Regions from separate parts of the Streptomyces sp. NPDC057694 genome, predicted to be linked through region 1. Evidence: riboswitches for the same ligand, from Rfam matches in the RefSeq annotation. Region 1 holds a riboswitch; the other holds the start of a gene.
The links. A riboswitch is a leader RNA that binds a small molecule or an ion and turns the genes downstream of it on or off. The one in region 1 is predicted to bind glycine.
Positions count from the first base shown of each region.

Region 1 (11,058 bases):
GCCCGCTCGCGTCGGTCGCCTCCTGCACGGTCCGCGCGTACTCGGGCCGCATCTCGCGCGGCAGGTCGATGCCGTGGTGCTCTCTCAGCAGATACGCCATCCCGCCCTTGCCCGACTGGGAGTTGACGCGGATGACGGCCTCGTACGACCGCCCCAGATCGGCCGGGTCGATCGGCAGGTACGGGACCTCCCACGGCCCGTCCGGATGCGCGGCGCGGTGCGCGAAACCCTTGCTGATCGCGTCCTGGTGGGTGCCGGAGAACGCCGTGTGGACGAGGTCGCCGGCGTACGGGTGGCGGGGGTGCACGGGCAGCCGGTTGCAGTGCTCGACCGTCGCGCGCACCGCGTCGATGTCGGAGAGGTCGAGCTTCGGGTCGACGCCCTGCGTGTACAGGTTCAGGGCCAGGGTCACCAGGTCGACGTTGCCGGTGCGCTCGCCGTTGCCGAACAGACAGCCCTCGACCCGCTGCGCGCCCGCCAGCACGGCCAGTTCGGCGCAGGCGACGCCGGTGCCGCGGTCGTTGTGCGGGTGCACGGAGAGGATCACGGAGTCGCGCCGCTCCAGATGGCGGTGCATGTACTCGATCTGATCGGCGTAGACGTTCGGGGTCGCGATCTCGACCGTCGTCGGCAGATTGTGGGTGACCGGCCGGTCCGGGCTCGCGTCCCACAGCTCGGTCAGCCCGTTGCAGAGCTCCAGGGCGAAGTCCGGCTCGGTCAGGTTGAAGGTCTCCGGCGCGAACTGGAAACGGATGTGCGCGTCCCCGCGGGCGTCCGCGAGCCGGGCCATGTGCGTGGCGGCCTCCCGCACCAGGTCGAGGATCTCCGCGCGCGTCCTGCCCAGCACCACGTCGCGCCAGACCGGTGACGTCGCGATGTAGAGATGGACGACCGCGCGGGGCAGGCCCTCGACGGCCTCGAAGGTGCGCTCGATCAGGTCCGGCCTGGCGGGCGTGAAGACGACCGGGGTCACGTCGTCCGGGACGATGCCGCTCGTGACGAGGTGGCGTACGAAGTCGAAGTCCGTCCGGCTGGCCGACGGATAGCCGACCTCGATCTCCTTGAATCCCGTACGCACCATCAGCTCGAAGAAGCGCCGCTTGCGCGCACTGTCCATCGGCTCGGCCAGCGCCTGGTTGCCGTCGCGCAGATCGACGGGCACCCAGAGCGGCGCCTCGGTGATCCGCCGCTCCGGCCAGCTCCGGCCGCGCACCGGCACCTCGACGCGTTCGTGGTGGGGGCGGTAGCGGTGGAACGGCATGGGGGAGGGGGTCTGTGGATTCCAGCGGTACATCGGTGGGGTCCTTCTCGGCCGACGGTGACGACCGGCAGCACGGCACCCCGCGGCGGGGTGCCGGTCGCGTCAGGCCCCGCCGCGGCTGCCGAGAAGAAGGAGTCCGCGGGTCATGACCGGTAGACTAGCCACACCTCAGCTCCTCAGACAAGTACTCCTCAGACAAGTTCACTCAGTCAGGCAGGTGTCATCGGTGTCGTCCGTGGGTCCGCTCCGCCCCAGCCCCCTCGTCGAACAGGCCGCCGAGCGGCTGCGCGCCCAGATCGCCGACGGCACCTGGCCCGTCGGCACCCGGCTGCCCGGCGAGACCACCCTGGCCAAGGACCTCGGTGTCGGCCGCTCCACGGTCCGGGAGGCGCTGCGCGCGCTCGCCGGGGCCGGGATGGTGCGCCCGCGGCAGGGCGCCGGTGTCTTCGTGACGGCGACCCACCCGGCGGAGGACTTCCCGGCCCGGCTGCGCAGGGCGGCCGTCGCGGACGTGTACGAGGTGCGCACGCTCCTGGAGGTCCAGGCGGCGCGGCTCGCGGCCGGGCGGCGCACCGACGACGACATCGCCGCGATGCGGGCGGCGCTCGACGCGCGGCGGGCGGCCGTCGGCGGCCCCGGCGACGCCTTCATCGACGCCGACATCGCGCTGCACGCCACGGTCGTCGCCGCCGCCCACAACCCCGTACTGACCGATCTGTTCGCGGAGTTCGCCCCGGCCCTGCGGCAGGGCCTGATCGACCTGCTCGGACTCGTCGACGTGGCGGGGGCCGAGCGCGACCACGGCGACGCGGCGCACGCGGACCTGGTGGCGGCGGTCGCGGCGGGCGACGCGGAGACGGCGGGACGGGTGGCGCAGACCGAGCTGGAAGCCGTTCGGGGGAAGCTGGTGTCCTGAGGAATAGCCGCTCCGTCGCCCGGGTTCGCAATCGATGCACACGCATGAATCTCCGGAAGGACGAGACATGAAGATCGGCATCATCGGCGCGGGCAACATCGGCGGGAACGTCACCCGGCGTCTCACCGCCGTCGGCCACGACGTCCACGTAGCGAACTCGCGCGGCCCGCACACCCTCGGCGCCCTCGCCGAGGAGACCGGCGCCACCCCCGCGACCATCGAGGACGCGGTCCGCGGCGCCCAGGTCGTCGTGGTCACCATCCCGCTGAAGGCGGTCCCGAACCTGCCCGCCGGGCTCCTGGACACGGCCGCACCCGACGTCACCGTCATCGACACCGGCAACTACTACCCGCAGCAGCGCGACGGGAAGATCGCCGGGATCGAGGACGAGGGCCTGACCGAGAGCCGCTGGACCGAGCGCCAGATCGGCCACGAGGTCGTGAAGGTGTTCAACGGCACGTACGCGGCCGACATCGTCGACAAGGCCCGCCCCGCCGGCGCCCCGGACCGCATCGCCTTGCCGATCGCCGGCGACGACGCGAAGGCGAAGCAGGCGGTCACGGCCCTGCTGGACGAGATCGGCTTCGACACCGTCGACGCGGGCGGCCAGGACGAGTCGTGGCGCCAGCAGCCCGGCACCCCGGTCTACGGCCTCGCCGCCGACGCCGCGGCCGTCCGCAAGGCGCTGGACGCGGCGTCCCCGGAGCGCACGGCGGAGTGGCGCGCTTAAGGCGCGCCCGCACTCCCGTCAGGGCGTCGCCCAGTCGCGCAGCGTGCTCTCGCTCGTGAACGCGGCGACGTTCTTGTCGTGGGGGCTCGACGTGTACTGGTGGATCGTCCACTTCGCCTTGATGCGCGGCTTCCCGGCCGTCACGTAGTCGGCGATCCACAGACCGTCACCGGCGTACGACGTCGTGTCGACGTTGAGCCAAAAATCGCGGTTGCAGTACAGCAGGACCCGGTGGTTCGGCCGCAGTCTCTTCACCTCGCGGATGAAGTGGTCCTTGTCCGCGTTGCTCGCGCGGGTGCCGTCGCCGGTCGTCTCCCAGTCGACCGCGAGGAGGTCGCCGGCCTTTTCGGGGGCCTTGCCCACGAAGTACGCGGCCTGGGCGGCGATGTTCCCCGGCCACAGGAAGTGGTAGAAGCCCACGGTGCACTCGCCGTCGCGCGCCAGTTTCGTCTGGCTTGTCAGGCGCGGGTTGACGTAGCTGCGCCCTTCTGTGGCCTTTATGAAGACGAACGATTGGCCGTCCGTGTCGAAAGTGGACTGGTAGGAGCTGACGTCGATGCCGTGGAGCATGCGTGGGCCTCCGGTCGGTGGGGGCGACGAGGTTGAACTGTCATGGTCCCCGCATGCTCCCTGATCCGAACCTGCCTGCGGGCGGGTTTACGGGGAAGGCTCGGTCAGGAGGAGCCCGCGCAATCTTGGAACACGCTTTACGCGGGCGCATGCAACTAGGTCCACCGAAACCGAGGTCTGACACAGGGCCGGGCCCCGACTTCGGAGGGCGCGGATCGAGGAGAGTGGGGCAGGTCGTGGGACGGCGCAAGGGCAGCGGAATAGGGATCGCGCTCATGACGGTCGCGGTGCTCGTGGGCGCGAGTGCCTGTGGCGGGAGCGGCAGTGACCAGGCGGACGGGAGCGACGGGAAGGCGCCGGGGAAGCCGAGCGCGAGCGCCTCGCCGTCACCGACGAAGCCCAAGGGCCCGCCGATGCTGCTCGAGACGATAATGCCGCAGACCGGCGCCACGGTCGGCGTGGCCATGCCCGTCTCGGTGGTGTTCACCAACCCGGTCGCGGCCAAGGCCCGCGCGTCCGTGGAGAAGCACATGAAGGTCAGCGCCTCGCAGCCGGTGGAGGGCGCCTGGCACTGGTTCGGCGACAAGCGCGCCGACTGGCGCCCGAAGGACTACTGGCCCTCGGGGACGAAGGTGAAGGTCGTCGCCGACATGGAGGGCGTCAGCAACGGCAACGGGCGGTACGGCACGCACAGTTACACCCACACCTTCAAGGTCGGCGACGACGTCCGCGCCGACGTCTCCGTCACCGGCCACACCATGAAGGTCACGAAGAACGGGGCGACGGTACGCACCCTGTCCATCAACGCGGGCAGCGCCGAGTACCCGACCTGGAACGGCACGATGGCCGTCATCGACAAGCAGGAGAAGGTCCACATGACCTCCTGCAGCGTCGGCATCAGCTGCGACAAGGGCAACCCCAACTACTACGACCTGACGCTGCCCTGGGACGTGCATCTGACGCAGTCCGGTACGTACGTGCACTACTCGACCGGCGACCCGAACCCGGGCAGCGGCAGCGCCCGCGGCTCGCACGGCTGCGTCCACCTGTCCATGTCCGACGCCAAGTGGTTCTACGGCCAGGTCAAGCAGGGCGACCCCATCACCATCACCGGTTCACCGCGCGCCAAGGCCCCGGCCGACAACGGCTACGCGGCCTTCAACCTGAGCTGGGACCAGTGGCTCCAGGGCAGCGGGACCGGCGAGGGGACGACGGCGTCCCTGTGACCGCCGTCCCGGGTGCGCCCCTCGGGGCGACTCTCAGCACTCGATGATGTTGACGGCGAGGCCGCCCCTCGCCGTCTCCTTGTACTTCACCGACATGTCCGCACCGGTGTCCCGCATGGTCTTGATGACCTTGTCCAGGGACACCTTGTGCGAGCCGTCGCCGCGCATCGCCATCTTGGCCGCGGTGACCGCCTTCACGGCCGCCATGCCGTTGCGCTCGATGCACGGGATCTGGACCAGACCGCCGACCGGGTCGCAGGTCAGTCCGAGGTTGTGCTCCATGCCGATCTCCGCCGCGTTCTCCACCTGCTCCGGGGAGCCGCCGAGCACCTCGGCGAGCGCGCCCGCCGCCATCGAGCAGGCCGAGCCGACCTCGCCCTGGCAGCCGACCTCGGCGCCGGAGATCGAGGCGTTCTCCTTGAAGAGCATGCCGATCGCGCCGGCGGAGAGCAGGAAGCGGACCACGCCCTCCTCGTCGGCGCCGGGCACGAAGTTCATGTAGTAGTGCAGGACCGACGGGATGATGCCCGCCGCACCGTTGGTCGGAGCGGTGACGACGCGGCCGCCCGCCGCGTTCTCCTCGTTCACCGCCATCGCGTACAGGGTGATCCACTCCATGGCGTGGGCCAGCGGGTCACCCTCGGCGCGCAGCTTGCGGGCCGAACTCGCGGCCCGGCGGCGGACCTTGAGGCCGCCCGGCAGGATGCCCTCGCGGGCCATGCCGCGCGACACACAGGCCTGCATGACCCGCCAGATCTCCAGCAGGCCCGCGCGGATCTCGTCCTCGGTGCGCCAGGCCTTCTCGTTCTCCAGCATCAGCGCCGGGATGGACAGGCCGGTCTCGTGGGTGAGGCGGAGCAGTTCGTCACCGGTGCGGAAGGGGTACTTCAGGACCGTGTCGTCGGGCACGATCGGGTTATCGCCCGCGACGGCATCTTCATCGACGACGAAGCCGCCGCCCACCGAGTAGTACGTCTTGGTGAGCAGCTCGGTGCCGTCGGCGTCGAACGCCCACAGGCTCATGCCGTTCGCGTGGTACGGCAGGGCCTTGCGGCGGTGCAGGACCAGGTCGGCGTCGGCGTCGAAGCCGATCTCGTGCACGCCGAGGACGCTGAGCCGCCCGGACGTCCTGATCTCCTCGACACGCAGGTCGGCGTGCTCGACGTCGACGGTGCGCGGGGACTCGCCCTCCAGGCCGAGCAGCACCGCCTTCGGGGTGCCGTGCCCGTGGCCGGTCGCGCCCAGGGAGCCGTACAGCTCGGCGCGTATCGAGGCGGTGTGGGCCAGCAGGCCCTCGTTCTTCAGGCGCCGGGCGAACATCCGCGCCGCGCGCATGGGACCGACCGTGTGGGAGCTGGACGGGCCGATGCCGACCGAGAAGAGGTCGAAGACCGAGATGGCCACGGGGGACTCCAATGGTGGTGGCAGACGCCGTTGTCTGCCGGGACGGGCGGGGCAGGAAAGAGGTGGACGTGACTCGGGGCACCCCTGCTCACTTTCCAGTGTGCGGGGTGCCCCGAAAATTCGTACGTCTCAAAGCGTACGTAATTACTACAGGCCGGGGTACAGCGGGTGCTTCTCCGCGAGAGCGGTCACCCGGGCCTTCAGCGCGTCGGCGTCGTAGGACGGCTTGAGGGTCTCGGCGATGATGTCGGCGACCTCACGGAAGTCGTCGGCGTCGAAGCCGCGGGTGGCCAGCGCCGGCGTGCCGATGCGCAGGCCGGAGGTGGTCATCGGGGGACGCGGGTCGTTCGGGACCGCGTTGCGGTTGACCGTGATGCCGACCTCGTGGAGCCGGTCCTCGGCCTGCCGGCCGTCCAGCTCCGAGTCGCGCAGGTCGACCAGGACCAGGTGCACGTCGGTGCCGCCGGACGCCACGTTCACGCCGTGCGCGCGGGTGTCCTCGGAGGTCAGCCGCTCGGCGAGGATCTTGGCGCCCTCGATCGTGCGCTGCTGGCGCTCCTTGAAGCCCTCGCTCGCCGCGACCTTGAAGGAGACGGCCTTGGCCGCGATCACGTGCTCCAGGGGGCCGCCCTGGAAGCCCGGGAAGACCGCCGAGTTCAGCTTCTTCGCGAAGTCCTTGTTGCGGGCGAGGATGATGCCGCCGCGCGGGCCGCCGAGCGTCTTGTGCGTCGTGGACGTGACGACGTCGGCGTACGGCACGGGGTTGGGGTGCAGCCCCGCGGCCACCAGGCCCGCGAAGTGGGCCATGTCGACCCACAGGTACGCCTCGACCTCGTCGGCGATGCGGCGGAACTCGGCGAAGTCCAGCTGGCGCGGGTACGCCGACCAGCCCGCGATGATGACCTTGGGGCGGTGCTCCTTGGCCAGGCGCTCCACCTCGGCCATGTCGACCAGGCCGGCCTCGTCCACGTGGTACGCGACCACGTCGAACTGCTTGCCGGAGAAGTTCAGGCGCATGCCGTGGGTGAGGTGGCCGCCGTGCGCCAGGTCCAGGCCGAGGATCGTGTCGCCGGGCTGGGCGATGGCGAACAGGGCGGCCTGGTTCGCGGAGGCGCCCGAGTGCGGCTGCACGTTGGCGTACTCGGCGCCGAACAGCTCCTTCACGCGGTCGATCGCGATCTGCTCGGTGACGTCGACGTGCTCGCAGCCGCCGTAGTAGCGGCGGCCGGGGTAGCCCTCCGCGTACTTGTTGGTGAGGACCGAGCCCTGGGCCTCCATGACGGCGACCGGGGCGAAGTTCTCCGACGCGATCATTTCCAGGGTCGACTGCTGCCGCTTCAGCTCGGCGTCGACGGCCTGGGCCACCTCGGGGTCGAGAGCGTGCAGCGACTCGTTCAGTACGGACTTGTCGGTCTTCTCGGACATAAAGGTGTCAGCTCCCGGAGAACTCGGTGTACTCGTCGGCGGAGAGCAGGTCCTTCGGCTCCTCCGCGATACGGACCTTGAACAGCCAGCCGCCCTCGAAGGGGGCCGAGTTGACGAGGGCCGGGTCGTCGACGACGTCCTGGTTGGCCTCGACGACCTCGCCGGTCACGGGGGAGTACAGGTCGGAGACCGACTTGGTGGACTCCAGCTCACCGCAGGTCTCGCCCGCCGTGATGGTGTCGCCGACCTCGGGAAGCTGGACGAACACGATGTCACCGAGCGCGTTGGCCGCGTGCTCCGTGATGCCGACCGTCGCCACGCCGTCCTCGACGGCCGACAGCCACTCGTGCTCCTTGCTGTAACGCAGGTGCTGGGGGTTGCTCATGATGCGAATTCTCCTGTACGGGGGAAGGTGCTGATGACGGAGGGGGACGGCGTCGCTGGTACGAGCGTCACTTCTGGCGCTTGTAGAACGGCAGAGCCACGACCTCGTACGGCTCGTGGGTGCCGCGGATGTCGACCCCGACGCCGGCCGTGCCGGGCTCGGCGTGCCCGGCGTCCACGTACGCGATCGCGAGCGGCTTGCCCAGGGTGGGGGAGGGGGCGCCGGAGGTGACCTCGCCGATCACCTTGCCGTCGGCGACGACGGCCATCCCGGCGCGCGGCACCCGGCGGCCCTCGGCGATCAGGCCGACGAGCCTGCGCGGCGGGGCGGTCTCGGCGCGCTCGGCTGCGGCGACGAGCGCGTCGTGCCCGACGAAGTCCTCGCCGTGGGACGTCTTGTCGAACTTCACGACGCGGCCCAGACCGGCGTCGAACGGGCTCAGCTCCGTGGTCAGCTCGTGCCCGTACAGCGGCATGCCCGCCTCCAGGCGCAGCGTGTCCCGGCAGGACAGGCCGCACGGGACGAGGCCGTACGCGGCGCCCGCCTCGGTCAGCGCCTGCCACAGCTTCTCCGCGTCGGCCGGGGCGACGAACAGCTCGAAGCCGTCCTCGCCGGTGTAGCCGGTGCGCGCGATGAGCGCCTCGACGCCCGCGACGGTGCCGGGCAGACCGGCGTAGTACTTCAGGCCGTCCAGGTCGGCGTCCGTGACGGACTTCACGATGGCGGGGGAGTGCGGGCCCTGCACGGCGATCAGCGCGTACGCCTCCCGGTCGTCGCGGACCTCGGCGTCGAAGCCCTCGGCGCGCTCGGTCAGCGCGTCGAGGACGACCTGCGCGTTGCCCGCGTTGGCGACGACCATGTACTCCGTCTCCGCCAGCCGGTAGACGATCAGGTCGTCGAGGATGCCGCCGTCCGCGCGGCAGATCATCGTGTAGCGGGCGCGGCCGACGCCGACGGAGCCGATGTTGCCGACCAGCGCGAAGTTGAGCAGGTCCACGGCCCCGGCGCCGGAAACGGTGATCTCGCCCATGTGGGACAGGTCGAAGAGCCCGGCCTTCGTGCGCACGGCGGTGTGCTCGTCACGCTCGCTGCCGTAGCGCAGCGGCATGTCCCAGCCGGCGAAGTCGGTCATCGTGGCACCGAGGGAACGGTGCACGGCATCAAGTGCGGTCAGGCGGGAAGGCGTAGGGCTCATTGCTGGTGCTCCAGGGCATGACGGCGATGGCGAAGTGTCCTCCCCATCTGTCATCGGAACCTGAGAGGTTCGCCCCGAGGGGCTTGCACCTTGGGTGGAGCCGCCGTACGAGACGGGCGGCCCGCTTTTCAGATGTGCCTCGCCCGCGCGGTTCGGGGCCTGAGAGATTCAAGGGAGGGACTTGCTCCTTCGGCGTCCGGGCAGCGTGTGCCTGGAACTCTCCCGCGCGGATTCAAGCGGCCGGTATGCAGTTGGCGCGCACATCATTGCATGCCCGGGGAACGGGAAAACAGATCGGAGGGCATTACCTACTCTTTACACTTGGCGGGCAGGAAGTGGCGTGACCGGAACGGGGAGGACGATCACGGTGCACAAAGAGCTTGCGGGGGCGTACGCGACCACGGCGCCGGCGGTGGCGGGGGTACGGATTCCCCGGCAGCGCTCGGTGCGGGACCTGCGGGGGCGCGGCGGCCGCACCCCGCACCGGATCGGCTTCGCGGCGGGTGACCTGGTCGTGCTGTCGGGGCTGCCGGGCAGCGGCAAGTCCACGCTGATGCGGCGCGTGGTCACCGTGGTGCGGATCGACTCCCAGGACACCCGGGAGCGCTGGGCCGCGCGGATGCCGCGCCGACTGCCGTACGCGCTCTACCGGCCGCTGGTCCGCCTCGCGCACTACGCGGGCCTGCGCCGGGCGATCCGCTCCGGCGCCAGCGTCGTCGTGCACGACTGCGGCACCCAGGCCTGGGTGCGCCACTGGGTGACGCGGATGGCCGGGCGGCGCGGCGCGGCCGTCCATCTGATCCTGCTCGACGTGCCGGCGGACCTGGCCCTGGAAGGCATGCGCGACCGCGGCCGCGGCGTCTCGCGGTACGCCTTCGCCCGGCACCGCAGGGCGGTCACCGCGCTCGTCACGTCGACGGAGGCCGGTGATCTGCCGGCCGGCATCGAGTCGGCGGTGCTGCTCGACCGCGCGGCGTCCGACGCACTCGGCGGAATCACGTTCCTGGAGAGCTGAGCCCGCGAGGAGCGCCTTCGGCGCTGCCGCCGAACGGGTTATCGTCGGCCCGGACGACAGGCGCCGCGCGCGGTACAGCGGCAGAGCAGAGGTTGAAGGCAGCTATGGAGACGCCGGGCATCCCGGAGCAGGGGCACGAGCACTACGCGCAGGGTGAGGGCGGCGCACACGCCCACCCCCAGCCGCAGCACAGCTGGCCGGCCAACGAGCTGGAGGAGGTCCTCTCCGCGGCGCTCGGCCGCCCCGAGGCCGGCGGCCGCATCGTCGAGGTCCTCGGCCGCAGCCACCTGTGGATCCCGCTGCCCAAGGGCGGCGGTCCGGCCAGCCGCGACCTCGACCTGCCCACGATGGAGATCCAGGGCCAGGCGTACGTCCCGGTCTTCAGCTCCGAGCACGAGTTCATGCAGGTCACCGGCGGCCGGATGGACTGCACGGTGGCCCCGGCCGTGGAGTTCGCGCGCGGACTGCCACCGCAGGTCGGCCTCGCCGTGAATCCGGACGGCACGATAGGCGTCCCGCTCCCGCCCCCGGCCGTCGCCCAGCTGGCCCGCGGCGGCCGCACCCCGCTGGACGGACCGGCGAGCGGCGGCCGGGTCGTGCTGTCCGAGCCGGACTGGCAGGACGATCCGGTCGACTTCCTGACGGCGGTGCGCGAGGAGTTCGACGCGGCCGGCATCGTCCGCACGGCCCGCCGCTGTCTCGCGGTCGTCGAGGACGGCGCCCCGTCGCTGTTCATCGGCGTGGAGCTGACGGAGCATGAGGCGGCGGCGGGTCCGGCGCGGGACGTGTCCCTGGACGCGCTCGGCCGCGCGCTGGGCCGGACGCCGGTCGCCTGGCCGGTGAATCTCGTCTTCCTCGACGTCACCCAGGACCCGGTCGCCGACTGGCTGCGGGGCCAAGTTCGTCCGTTCTATGCACGAGAGGTATGACA
Region 1 is NZ_JBHVIX010000016.1:58,285-69,342, forward strand. Features, by position in the region: gene leuA (2-isopropylmalate synthase) at 1-1,294, opposite strand, end outside; gene ACFVDP_RS29080 (FadR/GntR family transcriptional regulator) at 1,488-2,177, shown strand; gene ACFVDP_RS29085 (NADPH-dependent F420 reductase) at 2,212-2,907, shown strand; gene ACFVDP_RS29090 (glycoside hydrolase family 25 protein) at 2,926-3,477, opposite strand; gene ACFVDP_RS29095 (Ig-like domain-containing protein) at 3,714-4,703, shown strand; gene ACFVDP_RS29100 (L-serine ammonia-lyase) at 4,737-6,107, opposite strand; gene glyA (serine hydroxymethyltransferase) at 6,255-7,532, opposite strand; gene gcvH (glycine cleavage system protein GcvH) at 7,540-7,917, opposite strand; gene gcvT (glycine cleavage system aminomethyltransferase GcvT) at 7,985-9,112, opposite strand; glycine riboswitch at 9,251-9,347, opposite strand; gene ACFVDP_RS29120 (AAA family ATPase) at 9,453-10,127, shown strand; gene ACFVDP_RS29125 (enhanced serine sensitivity protein SseB) at 10,232-11,056, shown strand.

Region 2 (11,058 bases), on a different contig from region 1:
TGCTCCGCGGGCCGCTGTACATCGGTGACTACGCCAAGGTCGAAGCCGATGTGGAGATTCGCGAACACACCGTCGTGGGCTCGAACGTCGTCGTGAAGAGCGGGGCCTTCCTGCACAAGGCCGTCGTCCACGACAACGTCTACATCGGGCAGCACAGCAATCTGCGCGGCTGTGTCGTCGGGAAGAACACCGACATCATGCGGGCCGCCCGGATCGAGGACGGTGCCGTCATCGGGGACGAATGTCTCGTCGGTGAGGAATCGATCATCCAGGGCAACGTGCGGGTCTATCCGTTCAAGACGATCGAGGCCGGCGCGTTCGTCAACACGTCGGTGATCTGGGAGTCGCGCGGGCAGGCCCATCTGTTCGGGGCCCGTGGTGTCTCCGGGATCCTCAACGTCGAGATCACGCCGGAACTCGCGGTGCGGCTCGCCGGAGCGTATGCGACGACCCTCAAGAAGGGGTCGACCGTCACGACCGCCCGCGACCACTCCCGCGGTGCGCGAGCGCTGAAGCGGGCCGTCATCTCCGCCTTGCAGGCCAGCGCCATCGACGTACGGGACCTGGAGAACGTGCCGCTGCCCGTGGCCCGGCAGCAGACGGCCAGGGGAAGCGCCGGCGGGATCATGATCCGTACGACGCCCGGAGTACCGGACTCCGTCGACATCATGTTCTTCGACGAGAGAGGAGCCGACCTCTCGCAGGGCAGCCAGCGCAAGCTCGATCGCGTGTACGCACGCCAGGAGTACCGCAGGGCGTTCCCGGGAGAGATCGGCGATCTGCACTTCCCTTCGAGCGTCTTCGACTCGTACACGGGATCGCTGCTCAGGAACGTCGACACCAAGGGGATCGCCGACGCGGGGCTCAAGGTCGTCGTCGACGCCTCCAACGGCAGCGCCGGGCTCGTGCTGCCCAGCCTCCTGGGGCGGCTCGGCGTCGACTCGCTGACCATCAACCCGGGGCTCGACGAGTCGCGGCCCACCGAGACCGCGGACGGACGGCGGTCCGGACTCGTCCGGCTCGGGGAGATCGTCGCCTCGGCGCGGGCCGCCTTCGGCGTCCGGTTCGACCCGGTCGGTGAGCGGCTCTCGCTCGTCGACGAGAAGGGGCGGATCGTCGAGGACGACCGGGCGCTGCTGGTGATGCTCGACCTCGTGGCCGCCGATCGCCGCAGCGGGCGGGTCGCGCTGCCGGTCACCACCACCCGGATCGCCGAGCAGGTCGCCGCGTACCACGGGACGCAGGTGGAGTGGACGACGACCTCGCCCGACGACCTGACGCGCGTGGGACGCGATGACGGGACCATCTTCGGAGGCGACGGGCGCGGCGGATTCATCGTGCCCGAGTTCAGCAGTGTGTTCGACGGGACCGCCGCCTTCGTCCGGCTCATCGGACTGGTCGCGCGGACTCAGCTGACCTTGAGCCAGATCGACGCGCGGATCCCGCGGGCCCATGTGCTGAAGCGGGACCTGGCGACACCGTGGGCCGTCAAGGGTCTCGTCATGCGCCGGGTCGTGGAAGCGGCCGGCGACCGGTCCGTGGACACCACCGACGGCGTGCGGGTCGTCGAGGCCGACGGGCGCTGGGTCATGGTGCTGCCCGACCCGGCCGAGGCCGTCACCCACCTGTGGGCCGAGGGCCCCGACGACGCCTCCGCGCAGGCGCTGCTCGACGAGTGGACGGCCATCGTGGACAGCGCCGGCCGCTGAGCCCGGTACGGGGGCCGGTCACGCTCCGATGGGGGCGGTGACCGGCCCGTCCGTGGGGCCATTCGGAGGTAGCGGGCACGACGTGCGACGATGTGCGGCATGCCGCAGCAGCACCCCGTTCGGAGCAGCCCCAAGCGCCCCAGGCGCCCCGATGCGTCCATGTCGCTGCTGACGAACGTGATGGACCACAGCCTGGACGACGGGTACGCGGAGGCCGCGGCCCGCAAGCGGGCCCAGGGGCAGAGCGGGCTGCCGAAGACTCTGCGGGCGAAGCTGGGGCTCGCCGCGGGCCTGGTGCTGGCCGCACTGGTCGTCACCGTGGGGGCCGCGCAGGCCCGGATCGCGGCGCCGGTCGTGGCCAAGGAGCGCGACGAGCTGATCGACCGTATCGACCGGGAGACCGAGTCCGCGGACAGGCTCGAGGGCCAGGTCGACTCGCTGCGCACCGATGTGGGGAACAAGCAGCGCGAGGCGCTGAAGAAACACGGTGGCGAGCAGGGCGAGTTGGTGGGGATGCTGTCGGGGGCCGTCGCCGTCCACGGGCCGGGCGTCAAGCTCGTCGTCGACGATGCCAAATCCGCCCAGAGCGGTACCGGCGGTCCGCGCGAGAGCGCCGACTTCTCCGACACGGGGCGGGTGCGCGACCGTGACATGCAGCGCGTCGTCAACGGCCTGTGGCAGTCCGGGGCCGAAGCCGTGAGCATCAACGGGCAGCGGCTCACCGCACTGTCCGCCATCAGGGCCGCCGGTGACGCGATACTGGTCGACAACAAGCCGCTGGTGCCGCCGTACACGGTGCTCGCGGTGGGGGACGGGCAGCGGCTGAGCACCCGGTTCCAGAACAGTTCCGACGGGTTGTACCTGCATGCCCTGACGGAGAACTTCGGGATCCGGAACAGCATTTCGACCCAGGACGACGTCAAGATCCCCGCCGCGCCGAGCGTGATCGTACGTACAGCACAGCCGAGAGCAGAGCAGAAGGGCACATCGTGATCGCCGTACTGGGCCTCGTCGTGGGAGTCGTGGTCGGGTTGTTCATCCGGCCCGAGGTTCCGGCGGTGGTGGAGCCTTACCTTCCGATCGCCGTCGTCGCGGCGCTCGACGCGGTGTTCGGCGGGCTGCGCGCCATGCTGGACGGGATCTTCGACGACAAGGTGTTCGTCGTGTCGTTCCTGTCGAACGTCGTCGTGGCCGCGCTCATCGTCTTCCTGGGCGACAAGTTGGGCGTGGGCGCCCAGCTGTCGACCGGTGTCGTGGTGGTGCTCGGCATCCGGATCTTCTCCAACGCCGCCGCCATCCGGCGGCACGTGTTCCGGGCGTGAGGCCGATGAATCCGGACGAGACTCCACCGCCCCCCGAGCCGGGGGAGACGCCGGAGGGCGCCGAGCCCCCGTACCGGCTGCGCAAAGAGCTGCCGGCCGAGGTCCGGGCGACCGTGCCGGAGGAGGCCAGGGCGGAGCCGGAGGGCGAGCCGAAGCTGACCGGACGTCAGCGGCTGGTGAAGGGGCTGTGGCCGCCGCGCGTGTCACGCGCTCAACTCACCGTCGCCGTGCTGTTGTTCGTACTGGGCCTCGGACTCGCCATCCAGGTGCGGTCCAACAGCGACAACAGCGCTCTGCGCGGTGCGCGCCAGGAAGATCTTGTGCGCATCCTCGATGAACTCGATGACCGGACTCAGCGTCTGGAAGATGAGAAGCAAGGTCTCGAGGACCAGCGCACCGAGCTGGAGAACAGTTCGGACCAGGCCGAGGAGGCCCGTAAACAGACTGTCGAGAAGGAACGTCAACTCGGCATTCTGGCGGGCACCGTGGCGGCACAGGGTCCGGGGATCACGATGACCGTCAGGGACACGAAGGGGGCCGTCGAGGCGGACATGCTGCTCGACGCGATCCAGGAGCTGCGAGCGGCGGGCGCCGAGGCGATCCAGGTGAACGGGGTGCGTGTCGTGGCCAACACGTACCTGACGGACGGAACCGGAGGGAAGGGGGTCAGCGTCGATGGACACAAGATCACCCAGCCGTACACGTTCAAGGTGATCGGAAAGCCGCAGGACCTCGAACCGGCCCTCAACATCCCCGGAGGCGTGGTGCAGACGCTGGAGAAGGAGCAGGCCACCGTGGACGTGAGCCGTTCGGAGAAGATCGTCGTGGACGCCTTGCGAGCGGCGCGACAGCCTGATTACGCTCGGTCGTCCTCCCAGTGAGGCGCGTGTGCATGGGGGATGTAGTGCGAGGGCATGAGGTTGCGGGGGGTCGGCGCACCGTAGGCGGGGTGCGTGGTGGAAACTGTTTGTCGGATACGGACGTTGTGAGGATGTCCGTGTTCGTGATGTACGCCGATGTGTGCAGTCAGGGTTCGTCCTGCCCCACGGGCGGGTCTGTTTCGGTCAAGGGGAATCGCCCGTGAAGTTGTTTGCGAAGTTGTTCGGCAAGAGCGCACGTGAGGATGGTCGTCACCGTGCGTCGCGCCAGGGAGACGTGCCGGAGACACAGGTGGGCGAGCGCCCGCTCTTCCGGGATCAGGTCGGTGGTGACAATTCGGGCGGACAGGGCGCGTCGGCTGTTGACCCTGCCGGTTCCGGCCGCATAGGTTTCGGGGAACCGTCAACCTCAAGTACGGGTGGAGGGTTTGGCCCTGGCCCGTACGCGTCCGAAGCCCCCGCGGGGCAGCCGCGGCAGGAGGATCCGTCCATGTCGGCTCTCGTATGTCAGAGGTGCGGGAACAGGAACGGCGAGAACAGCCGGTTCTGCTCCAACTGCGGTGCGCCGCTGCGGGGCGGGGCGGCGGCCGAGGGGCCGTCGGAGACCACCTCCACGATCTCCATCTCCGGTCTTGAGTCCTATGACCCCGAGGCCACCGGTCAGACGCAGCTTCCGACCCTGTCGCCCGAGGCGCAGGCCGCGGTCGACGCGCTGCCGTTGGGCTCGGCGCTCCTGGTGGTGCGGCGCGGCCCGAACTCGGGCAGCCGCTTCCTCCTCGACGGTGAGCTGACGACGGCGGGGCGCCACCCGCAGAGCGACATCTTCCTGGACGACGTGACCGTGTCGCGCCGCCATGTGGAGTTCCGTCGCGTCCAGGACGGCTCGTTCACCGTCGCCGACGTCGGCAGCCTCAACGGCACGTACGTGAACCGTGAGCGCATCGACTCGGTGACGCTGAACAACGGCGACGAGGTGCAGATCGGCAAGTACCGGCTGGTCTTCTACGCGGCGACCCAGCGAGGTATCTGACCCACCAGCGAACCGTCAGGAAGGTCCATGCTTCACACACCGAGGGGCGGTGCCGGCAGCGGCACCGCCACCGCGGACAGTCGGCTGATGAGCATCGGCACCGTACTGAACGTGCTGCGCGACGAGTTTCCCGAAGTCACGATCTCCAAGATTCGGTTCCTGGAGTCGGAGGGGCTCATCGAGCCACAGCGGACGCCCTCGGGCTACCGCAAGTTCAGCCCGGAAGACGTCGAGCGACTCGCCCACGTCCTGCGGATGCAGCGGGACCACTACCTGCCGCTGAAGGTCATCAAGGAGCAGCTCGACGCCCTGGAGCGGGGCGAGACCCTGCCCGTGCCCGCGCCGGGACGGCCCGGTGACGCGGCCGTGGACGAGAGCGGCGACGCTCCGACCGCCGCCCGCGTCGGCCGGGACGAGCTGCTCGCCGCGGCCGACGTCGACGAGGCGGAGCTCGGCGAGTGGGAGTCCTACGGGCTGATCGCTCCGCTGCCCGACGGCGGCTACGACGCCTCCGCCGTGCTGGTCGCCGAGCTGATCGGTGAGCTGGGCCGGTTCGGTATCGGCCCGCGCCACCTGCGGCTCATGCGGGCCGCCGCGGACCGCGAGGCGGGCCTGGTGGACTCGGTCGTCGCACCGCTGAAGGTGCACCGCAACCCGCAGACCAGGACGCTCGCGCAGGCGCGCGCAAAGGAGCTCGCGGGACTCACGGTGAAGCTGCACGCGGCACTTGTGCAGACCGCTCTCGGGGTGCGTCTTCCCTGATCGCAGGGGCGGGTGAGCGCTGCCGGCCCGGCATGCGGCGCATGCCCGACTACCCAAACCTGCCGGGCACGTCCTAGGGTTGCTGTGTGAACGAGCTCGACGTCGTAGGTGTCCGGGTCGAAATGCCCTCCAACCAACCGATCGTGCTCCTGCGTGAAGTGGGAGGCGACCGCTACCTCCCCATCTGGATCGGACCGGGGGAGGCGACGGCCATCGCCTTCGCTCAGCAGGGCATGGCCCCCGCGCGTCCGCTGACGCACGACCTGTTCAAGGACGTGCTGGAGGCGGTCGGACAGGAGCTCACGGAAGTACGCATCACGGACCTGCGGGAAGGCGTCTTCTACGCGGAGCTGGTGTTCGCGAGCGGCGTGGAGGTCAGCGCCCGCCCGTCGGACGCCATAGCCCTCGCCCTGCGGACCGGTACGCCGATCTTCGGCAGTGACGGGGTCCTGGACGACGCCGGGATCGCGATCCCGGACGAGCAGGAGGACGAGGTGGAGAAGTTCCGCGAGTTCCTCGACCAGATCTCGCCCGAGGATTTCGGGACGAACAGCCAATGAGTGGTACATAGCGACCCGCGGGTCGTGAAGAGAGGCGGTCGCCTGGTGGCGGCCGCCTCCGCGCATTCGGCTAGCCTTTCCCCGCGGTGGGGTACGGGAAACCACTCTTAGGGTGATTATCACTCGGCGTGGCGAGTGTGGCGTTCGTTGACGCACCCCCAGTGACTGCCTACCGTCGAGAAGGCAGGTCATAAGAGGAGGTCGGCGTGAGAAGCAGCGGCGACGGTACGGCGACGGGCGGTCCGTACTCGTTTCACGGCAGCGCGGCCGATCACACTCCGCAGCGCCCGCAGGCGGTGCCTGCGGTGGCGGGGGCGGATGGCGACGCGACGTCCGAGCAGATCGGATACCGGGGACCGACCGCGTGCGCGGCGGCCGGCATCACGTATCGCCAGCTCGACTACTGGGCCAGGACCGGCCTGGTCGAGCCCAGTGTGCGGCCCGCGTACGGGTCGGGGACGCAGCGGCTCTACAGCTTCCGGGACGTCGTCGTCCTGAAGGTCGTGAAGCGGTTCCTGGACACGGGGGTCTCCCTCCAGAACATCCGGACGGCGGTGCAGCATCTTCGGGAGCGGGGCTTCCGGGATCTGGAGCGCATGACCCTGATGAGCGACGGCGCCACGGTGTACGAGTGCACGTCGCCGGACGAGGTCCACGACCTGCTCCAGGGCGGGCAGGGGATCTTCGGCATCGCCGTGGGGGTCGTCTGGCGGGACGTGGAGAGCGCGCTGTCGCAGCTGCACGGGGAGCGCGTGGACACCGGCGAGACCATCGTCAGGACCAATCCCGCGGACGAACTCGCGAGGCGGCGGGGCCGGGCCGTGTGACGGTCGTGCGGCCGCGTTGTCAGTGGCGTAGGGCAGCATCGGAGGGGTGAGGACCGCACCGACGATTCTGCATCTCGACATGGATGCCTTCTACGCCTCCGCGGAGCAGGCGGCGAAGCCCAGCCTGCGCGGGAAAGCGGTGGTCGTGGGCGGGCTCGGGCCGCGCGGGGTCGTGGCCACCGCGTCGTACGAGGCGCGCAGATTCGGGGTGCACTCCGCCATGCCGATGGGGCAGGCGCGGCGGCTCGCGCCGAACGCCGCGTACCTCGTGCCCAGGTTCCGGCTGTACCGGGAGATCAGCGAGCAGGTGATGGCCCTCCTGCGGGAGCTTTCGCCGCTCGTGGAGCCCCTGAGCCTCGACGAGGCGTTCGTCGATCTGGAGGCCGGTGAGAGGGCCTGGGACGCGCGGTCCGCGGAAGCCGTGGGGCTGCAGTTGCGCCGCGATATTCGACGGGTGACCGGGTTGAGCGGATCCGTGGGGATCGCCGTGTCCAAGATGCTGGCGAAGATCGCCTCCGAGGAGGCCAAGCCGGACGGGCTGCTGCTGATACCGCCGGGGACCGAGCGGGAGATGCTCGGGCCCAAGTCCGTGCGGATCCTGCCGGGCGTCGGCCCCGCCACCGGGGACCATCTGCGCCGGGCCGGGATCCACACGGTCGAGGAGATCGCCGAGGCGGGCGAGGACGAGCTCGTACGGATGGTGGGCAAGGCCCATGGCACCCATCTGTACGCGATGGCGCTCGCGCGGGACGAGCGGCCGGTCGTCGCCGAGCGGGACTCCAAGTCCGTGTCCGTCGAGGACACGTACGACGTGGACATCCATGACCGGGTGCGGGTCCGTGTCGAGGTGCAGCGGCTCGCCGACCGGTGTGTGGAGCGGTTGCGGGCCGCCGGGAGATCCGGGCGGACCGTGGTCCTCAAGGTGCGGCGGTACGACTTCTCGACCCTGACGCGGTCCGAGACGCTGCGGGGGCCCACCGATGATCCGGGGGTGGTGCGGGAGGCTGCTGCGCGGCTCTTGGAGGGCGTGGACACCACCGGGGGTGTGCGGTTGCTGGGGGTCGGGGTCACGGGGCTTGCCGACTTCACGCAGGAGGATCTGTTTGCTCAGGCGGCTGCCGCCGTTGCCGCTTCCGCTTCCGCTTCGGAGGAGGCGGGTGCGGTTGCGGGTGCGGCTGCGGTTGGGCAGGAGGCAGCTGTGGCTGAGGTGGCGGACGGAGATGTGGGTGAGGAGCCCCCTGTGCGGCGGTGGATGGCGGGGCTCGATGTGCGGCATGCCGAGTTCGGGGCCGGGTGGGTGCAGGGGAGTGGGGTCGGGCGGGTGACCGTGCGGTTCGAGACGCCCTATTCGGTGGAGCCGGGGCGGGTGCGGACGTTTTCTGTTGACGATCCATTGCTGGAGGCCGCTGATCCGTTGCCGCTTGTTGAGGTGCCCGTCGTGCGCTGATGCGTCTGCCGGGACGGGGTGCGATGGCGGGTGCGCGTGCGTCGTGGCTGGTCGCGCAGTTCCCCGCGCCCCTTACGGGGCGTTGTGGTTGGTCGCGCTCGCGCGGCGGAGCCGCATGTTGGTACGGTCCCGCGCCCCTTACGGGGCGTTGTGGCTGGTCGTGCTCGCGCGGCGGAGCCGCATGTTGGTACGGTCCCGCGCCCCTTACCGGGCTTACGTCGGGTCTTCGGTTGTTCCTGCGATGTGGCCGAAGGTCATGTCCGGGTCCTCGGGGGCCGTTACATCCAGGCCGTAGTGGTGGTAGAGCTGCAGTTCCTGTTCGGGGGAGAGGTGGCGGCCCACGCCGAAGTCGGGGGCGTCCTTGATCAGGGAGCGTTCGAAGGGGACGTGCAGGGCGCCGTCGACCAGTTCGCTCGGCTCCAGGGGGACGAAGGCGTCGCGGCTGAACAGGCCGGTTCGTATCGCCGCCCACTCCGGAACGCCCGTGGCGTCGTCGAGGTAGACCTCGTCGATGGTGCCGATCTTCGTTCCGTTGCGGTCGAGCGCCTTGCGGCCGATCAGGTTGCGCGGATCGATGTCGGTCTGCACGGGCCCTCCAGCTGGTCGCAACTCGTCTGTAAGCACTACGAAAGAGCACATTGGGGCGGGCGGCCACTCGAGGGTGACGGCCATGTCGCCGCTGGTAGGCTGGCGAGTGGCTGCTGACCCCGTGCGGGAGAGTCCCCCGACTGTCGTCGGAGGGCGCCGAAGGAGCAAATCCTCCCCGGAATCTCTCAGGCCCCTGTACCGCACGGACGAGGTCACTCTGGAAAGCAGGGCGGGGTGCGCAGTGCCCGCTCTCACCGACGGTGAAAGCCGGTGTGCCCCGTGATCGGGCGGGCGGCCGGTGAAGCTCTCAGGTTGAGATGACAGAGGGGGAGGCCGTCCGGGCACCAGCGCCGTGGTGCCCCTCGCAGGTCGCAATGACCAGGAGGCCTCCGCCATGACCGCCAACCGAATTCCGCTCTCGCAGTTGGAGCAGGGAATCCCCTTCGAGCAGCGCCACATCGGTCCCGACGACGCCGCGCAGGCCAAGATGCTCGCGCAGGTCGGCTACGGCTCGCTCGACGAGCTGACGGCGGCCGCGGTGCCGGATGTGATCAAGAGCGCCGACGCCCTGGAGCTGCCGAGCGCGCGCACCGAGGCCGAGGTGCTGGCCGAGCTCAGGTCCCTCGCCGATCGCAACCAGGTGCTGGGTTCGATGATCGGGCTCGGCTACTACGGGACGTTCACGCCGCCCGTCATCCTGCGCAACGTCATGGAGAACCCGTCCTGGTACACGGCGTACACGCCGTACCAGCCGGAGATCTCGCAGGGCCGCCTGGAGGCGCTGCTCAACTTCCAGACCATGGTCGCCGAGCTGACCGGTCTGCCCACCTCCGGCGCCTCGTTGCTCGACGAGGGCACGGCCGCCGCCGAGGCCATGGCGCTGTCGCGGCGCATCGGCAAGGTCAAGAACGGGGTGTACGTCGTCGACGCCGACGCGCTGCCGCAGACCACCGCCGTCATCCAGACCCGGGCCGAGCCGACCGGCGTCGAGATCGTCGTCGTCGACCTGAGCGACGGGATCCCCGCCGAGGTCGCCGAGCGCGGTGTCGTGGGCGTACTCGTGCAGTACCCGGGGGCCTCGGGCGCCGTGCGGGACATCAAGCCCGTCATCGACCAGGCGCACGAGCTGGGCGCCATCGTCACCGTTGCCGCTGATCTTCTCGCTCTCACGCTGCTGACCTCGCCCGGCGAGCTGGGCGCCGACATCGCCATCGGTACGACGCAGCGGTTCGGCGTCCCCATGGGCTTCGGTGGTCCGCACGCCGGTTACATGGCGGTCCGGGAGAAGTTCGCGCGGTCGCTGCCGGGCCGGCTCGTGGGTGTCTCGGTCGACGCCGACGGGAACAAGGCGTACCGGCTCGCTCTTCAGACGCGTGAGCAGCACATCCGTCGTGAGAAGGCGACCAGCAACATCTGTACCGCGCAGGTGCTGCTCGCTGTGATGGCGGGGATGTACGCCGTTTATCACGGGCCCGACGGACTCAAGTCCATCGCCCGGCGCACCCACAGGTACGCCACCCTGCTGGCCGCCGGTCTGACGGCGGGCGGAGTCGAGGTCGTGCACCAGGCGTACTTCGACACCGTGACCGTGCGGGTGCCGGGCCGCGCCGCCGCCGTGGTGAGCGCCGCGCGGGAGAGCGGGGTGAATCTGCGGCTCGTCGACGCCGACCATGTCTCGGCCGCGTGCGACGAGACCACCACCCGGGCCCAGCTGGGCATCGTGTGGGAGGCCTTCGGTGTCGGGGGCGCCGACATCCAGGTGCTGGACGCCTCGACCGAGGACGCGCTGCCGGGCGCGCTGCAGCGCGGCGACGACTACCTCACCCACCCCGTCTTCCACCAGTACCGGTCCGAGACCGCGATGCTGCGCTACCTGCGCCGGCTCGCCGACCGTGACTACGCGCTGGACCGCGGCATGATCCCGCTGGGCTCCTG
Region 2 is NZ_JBHVIX010000004.1:488,162-499,219, reverse strand. Features, by position in the region: gene ACFVDP_RS14440 (sugar phosphate nucleotidyltransferase) at 1-1,709, shown strand, start outside; gene ACFVDP_RS14435 (DUF881 domain-containing protein) at 1,800-2,702, shown strand; gene ACFVDP_RS14430 (small basic family protein) at 2,699-3,031, shown strand; gene ACFVDP_RS14425 (DUF881 domain-containing protein) at 3,037-3,912, shown strand; gene ACFVDP_RS14420 (FHA domain-containing protein) at 3,995-4,939, shown strand; gene ACFVDP_RS14415 (MerR family transcriptional regulator) at 4,967-5,701, shown strand; gene ACFVDP_RS14410 (bifunctional nuclease family protein) at 5,788-6,261, shown strand; gene ACFVDP_RS14405 (MerR family transcriptional regulator) at 6,468-7,088, shown strand; gene ACFVDP_RS14400 (DNA polymerase IV) at 7,135-8,535, shown strand; gene ACFVDP_RS14395 (PRC-barrel domain-containing protein) at 8,749-9,123, opposite strand; glycine riboswitch at 9,238-9,334, shown strand; gene gcvP (aminomethyl-transferring glycine dehydrogenase) at 9,518-11,058, shown strand, end outside.
Region 2: linked by a shared signal. The riboswitch ahead of gcvP (aminomethyl-transferring glycine dehydrogenase) and the one ahead of gcvT (glycine cleavage system aminomethyltransferase GcvT) in region 1 are both predicted to bind glycine.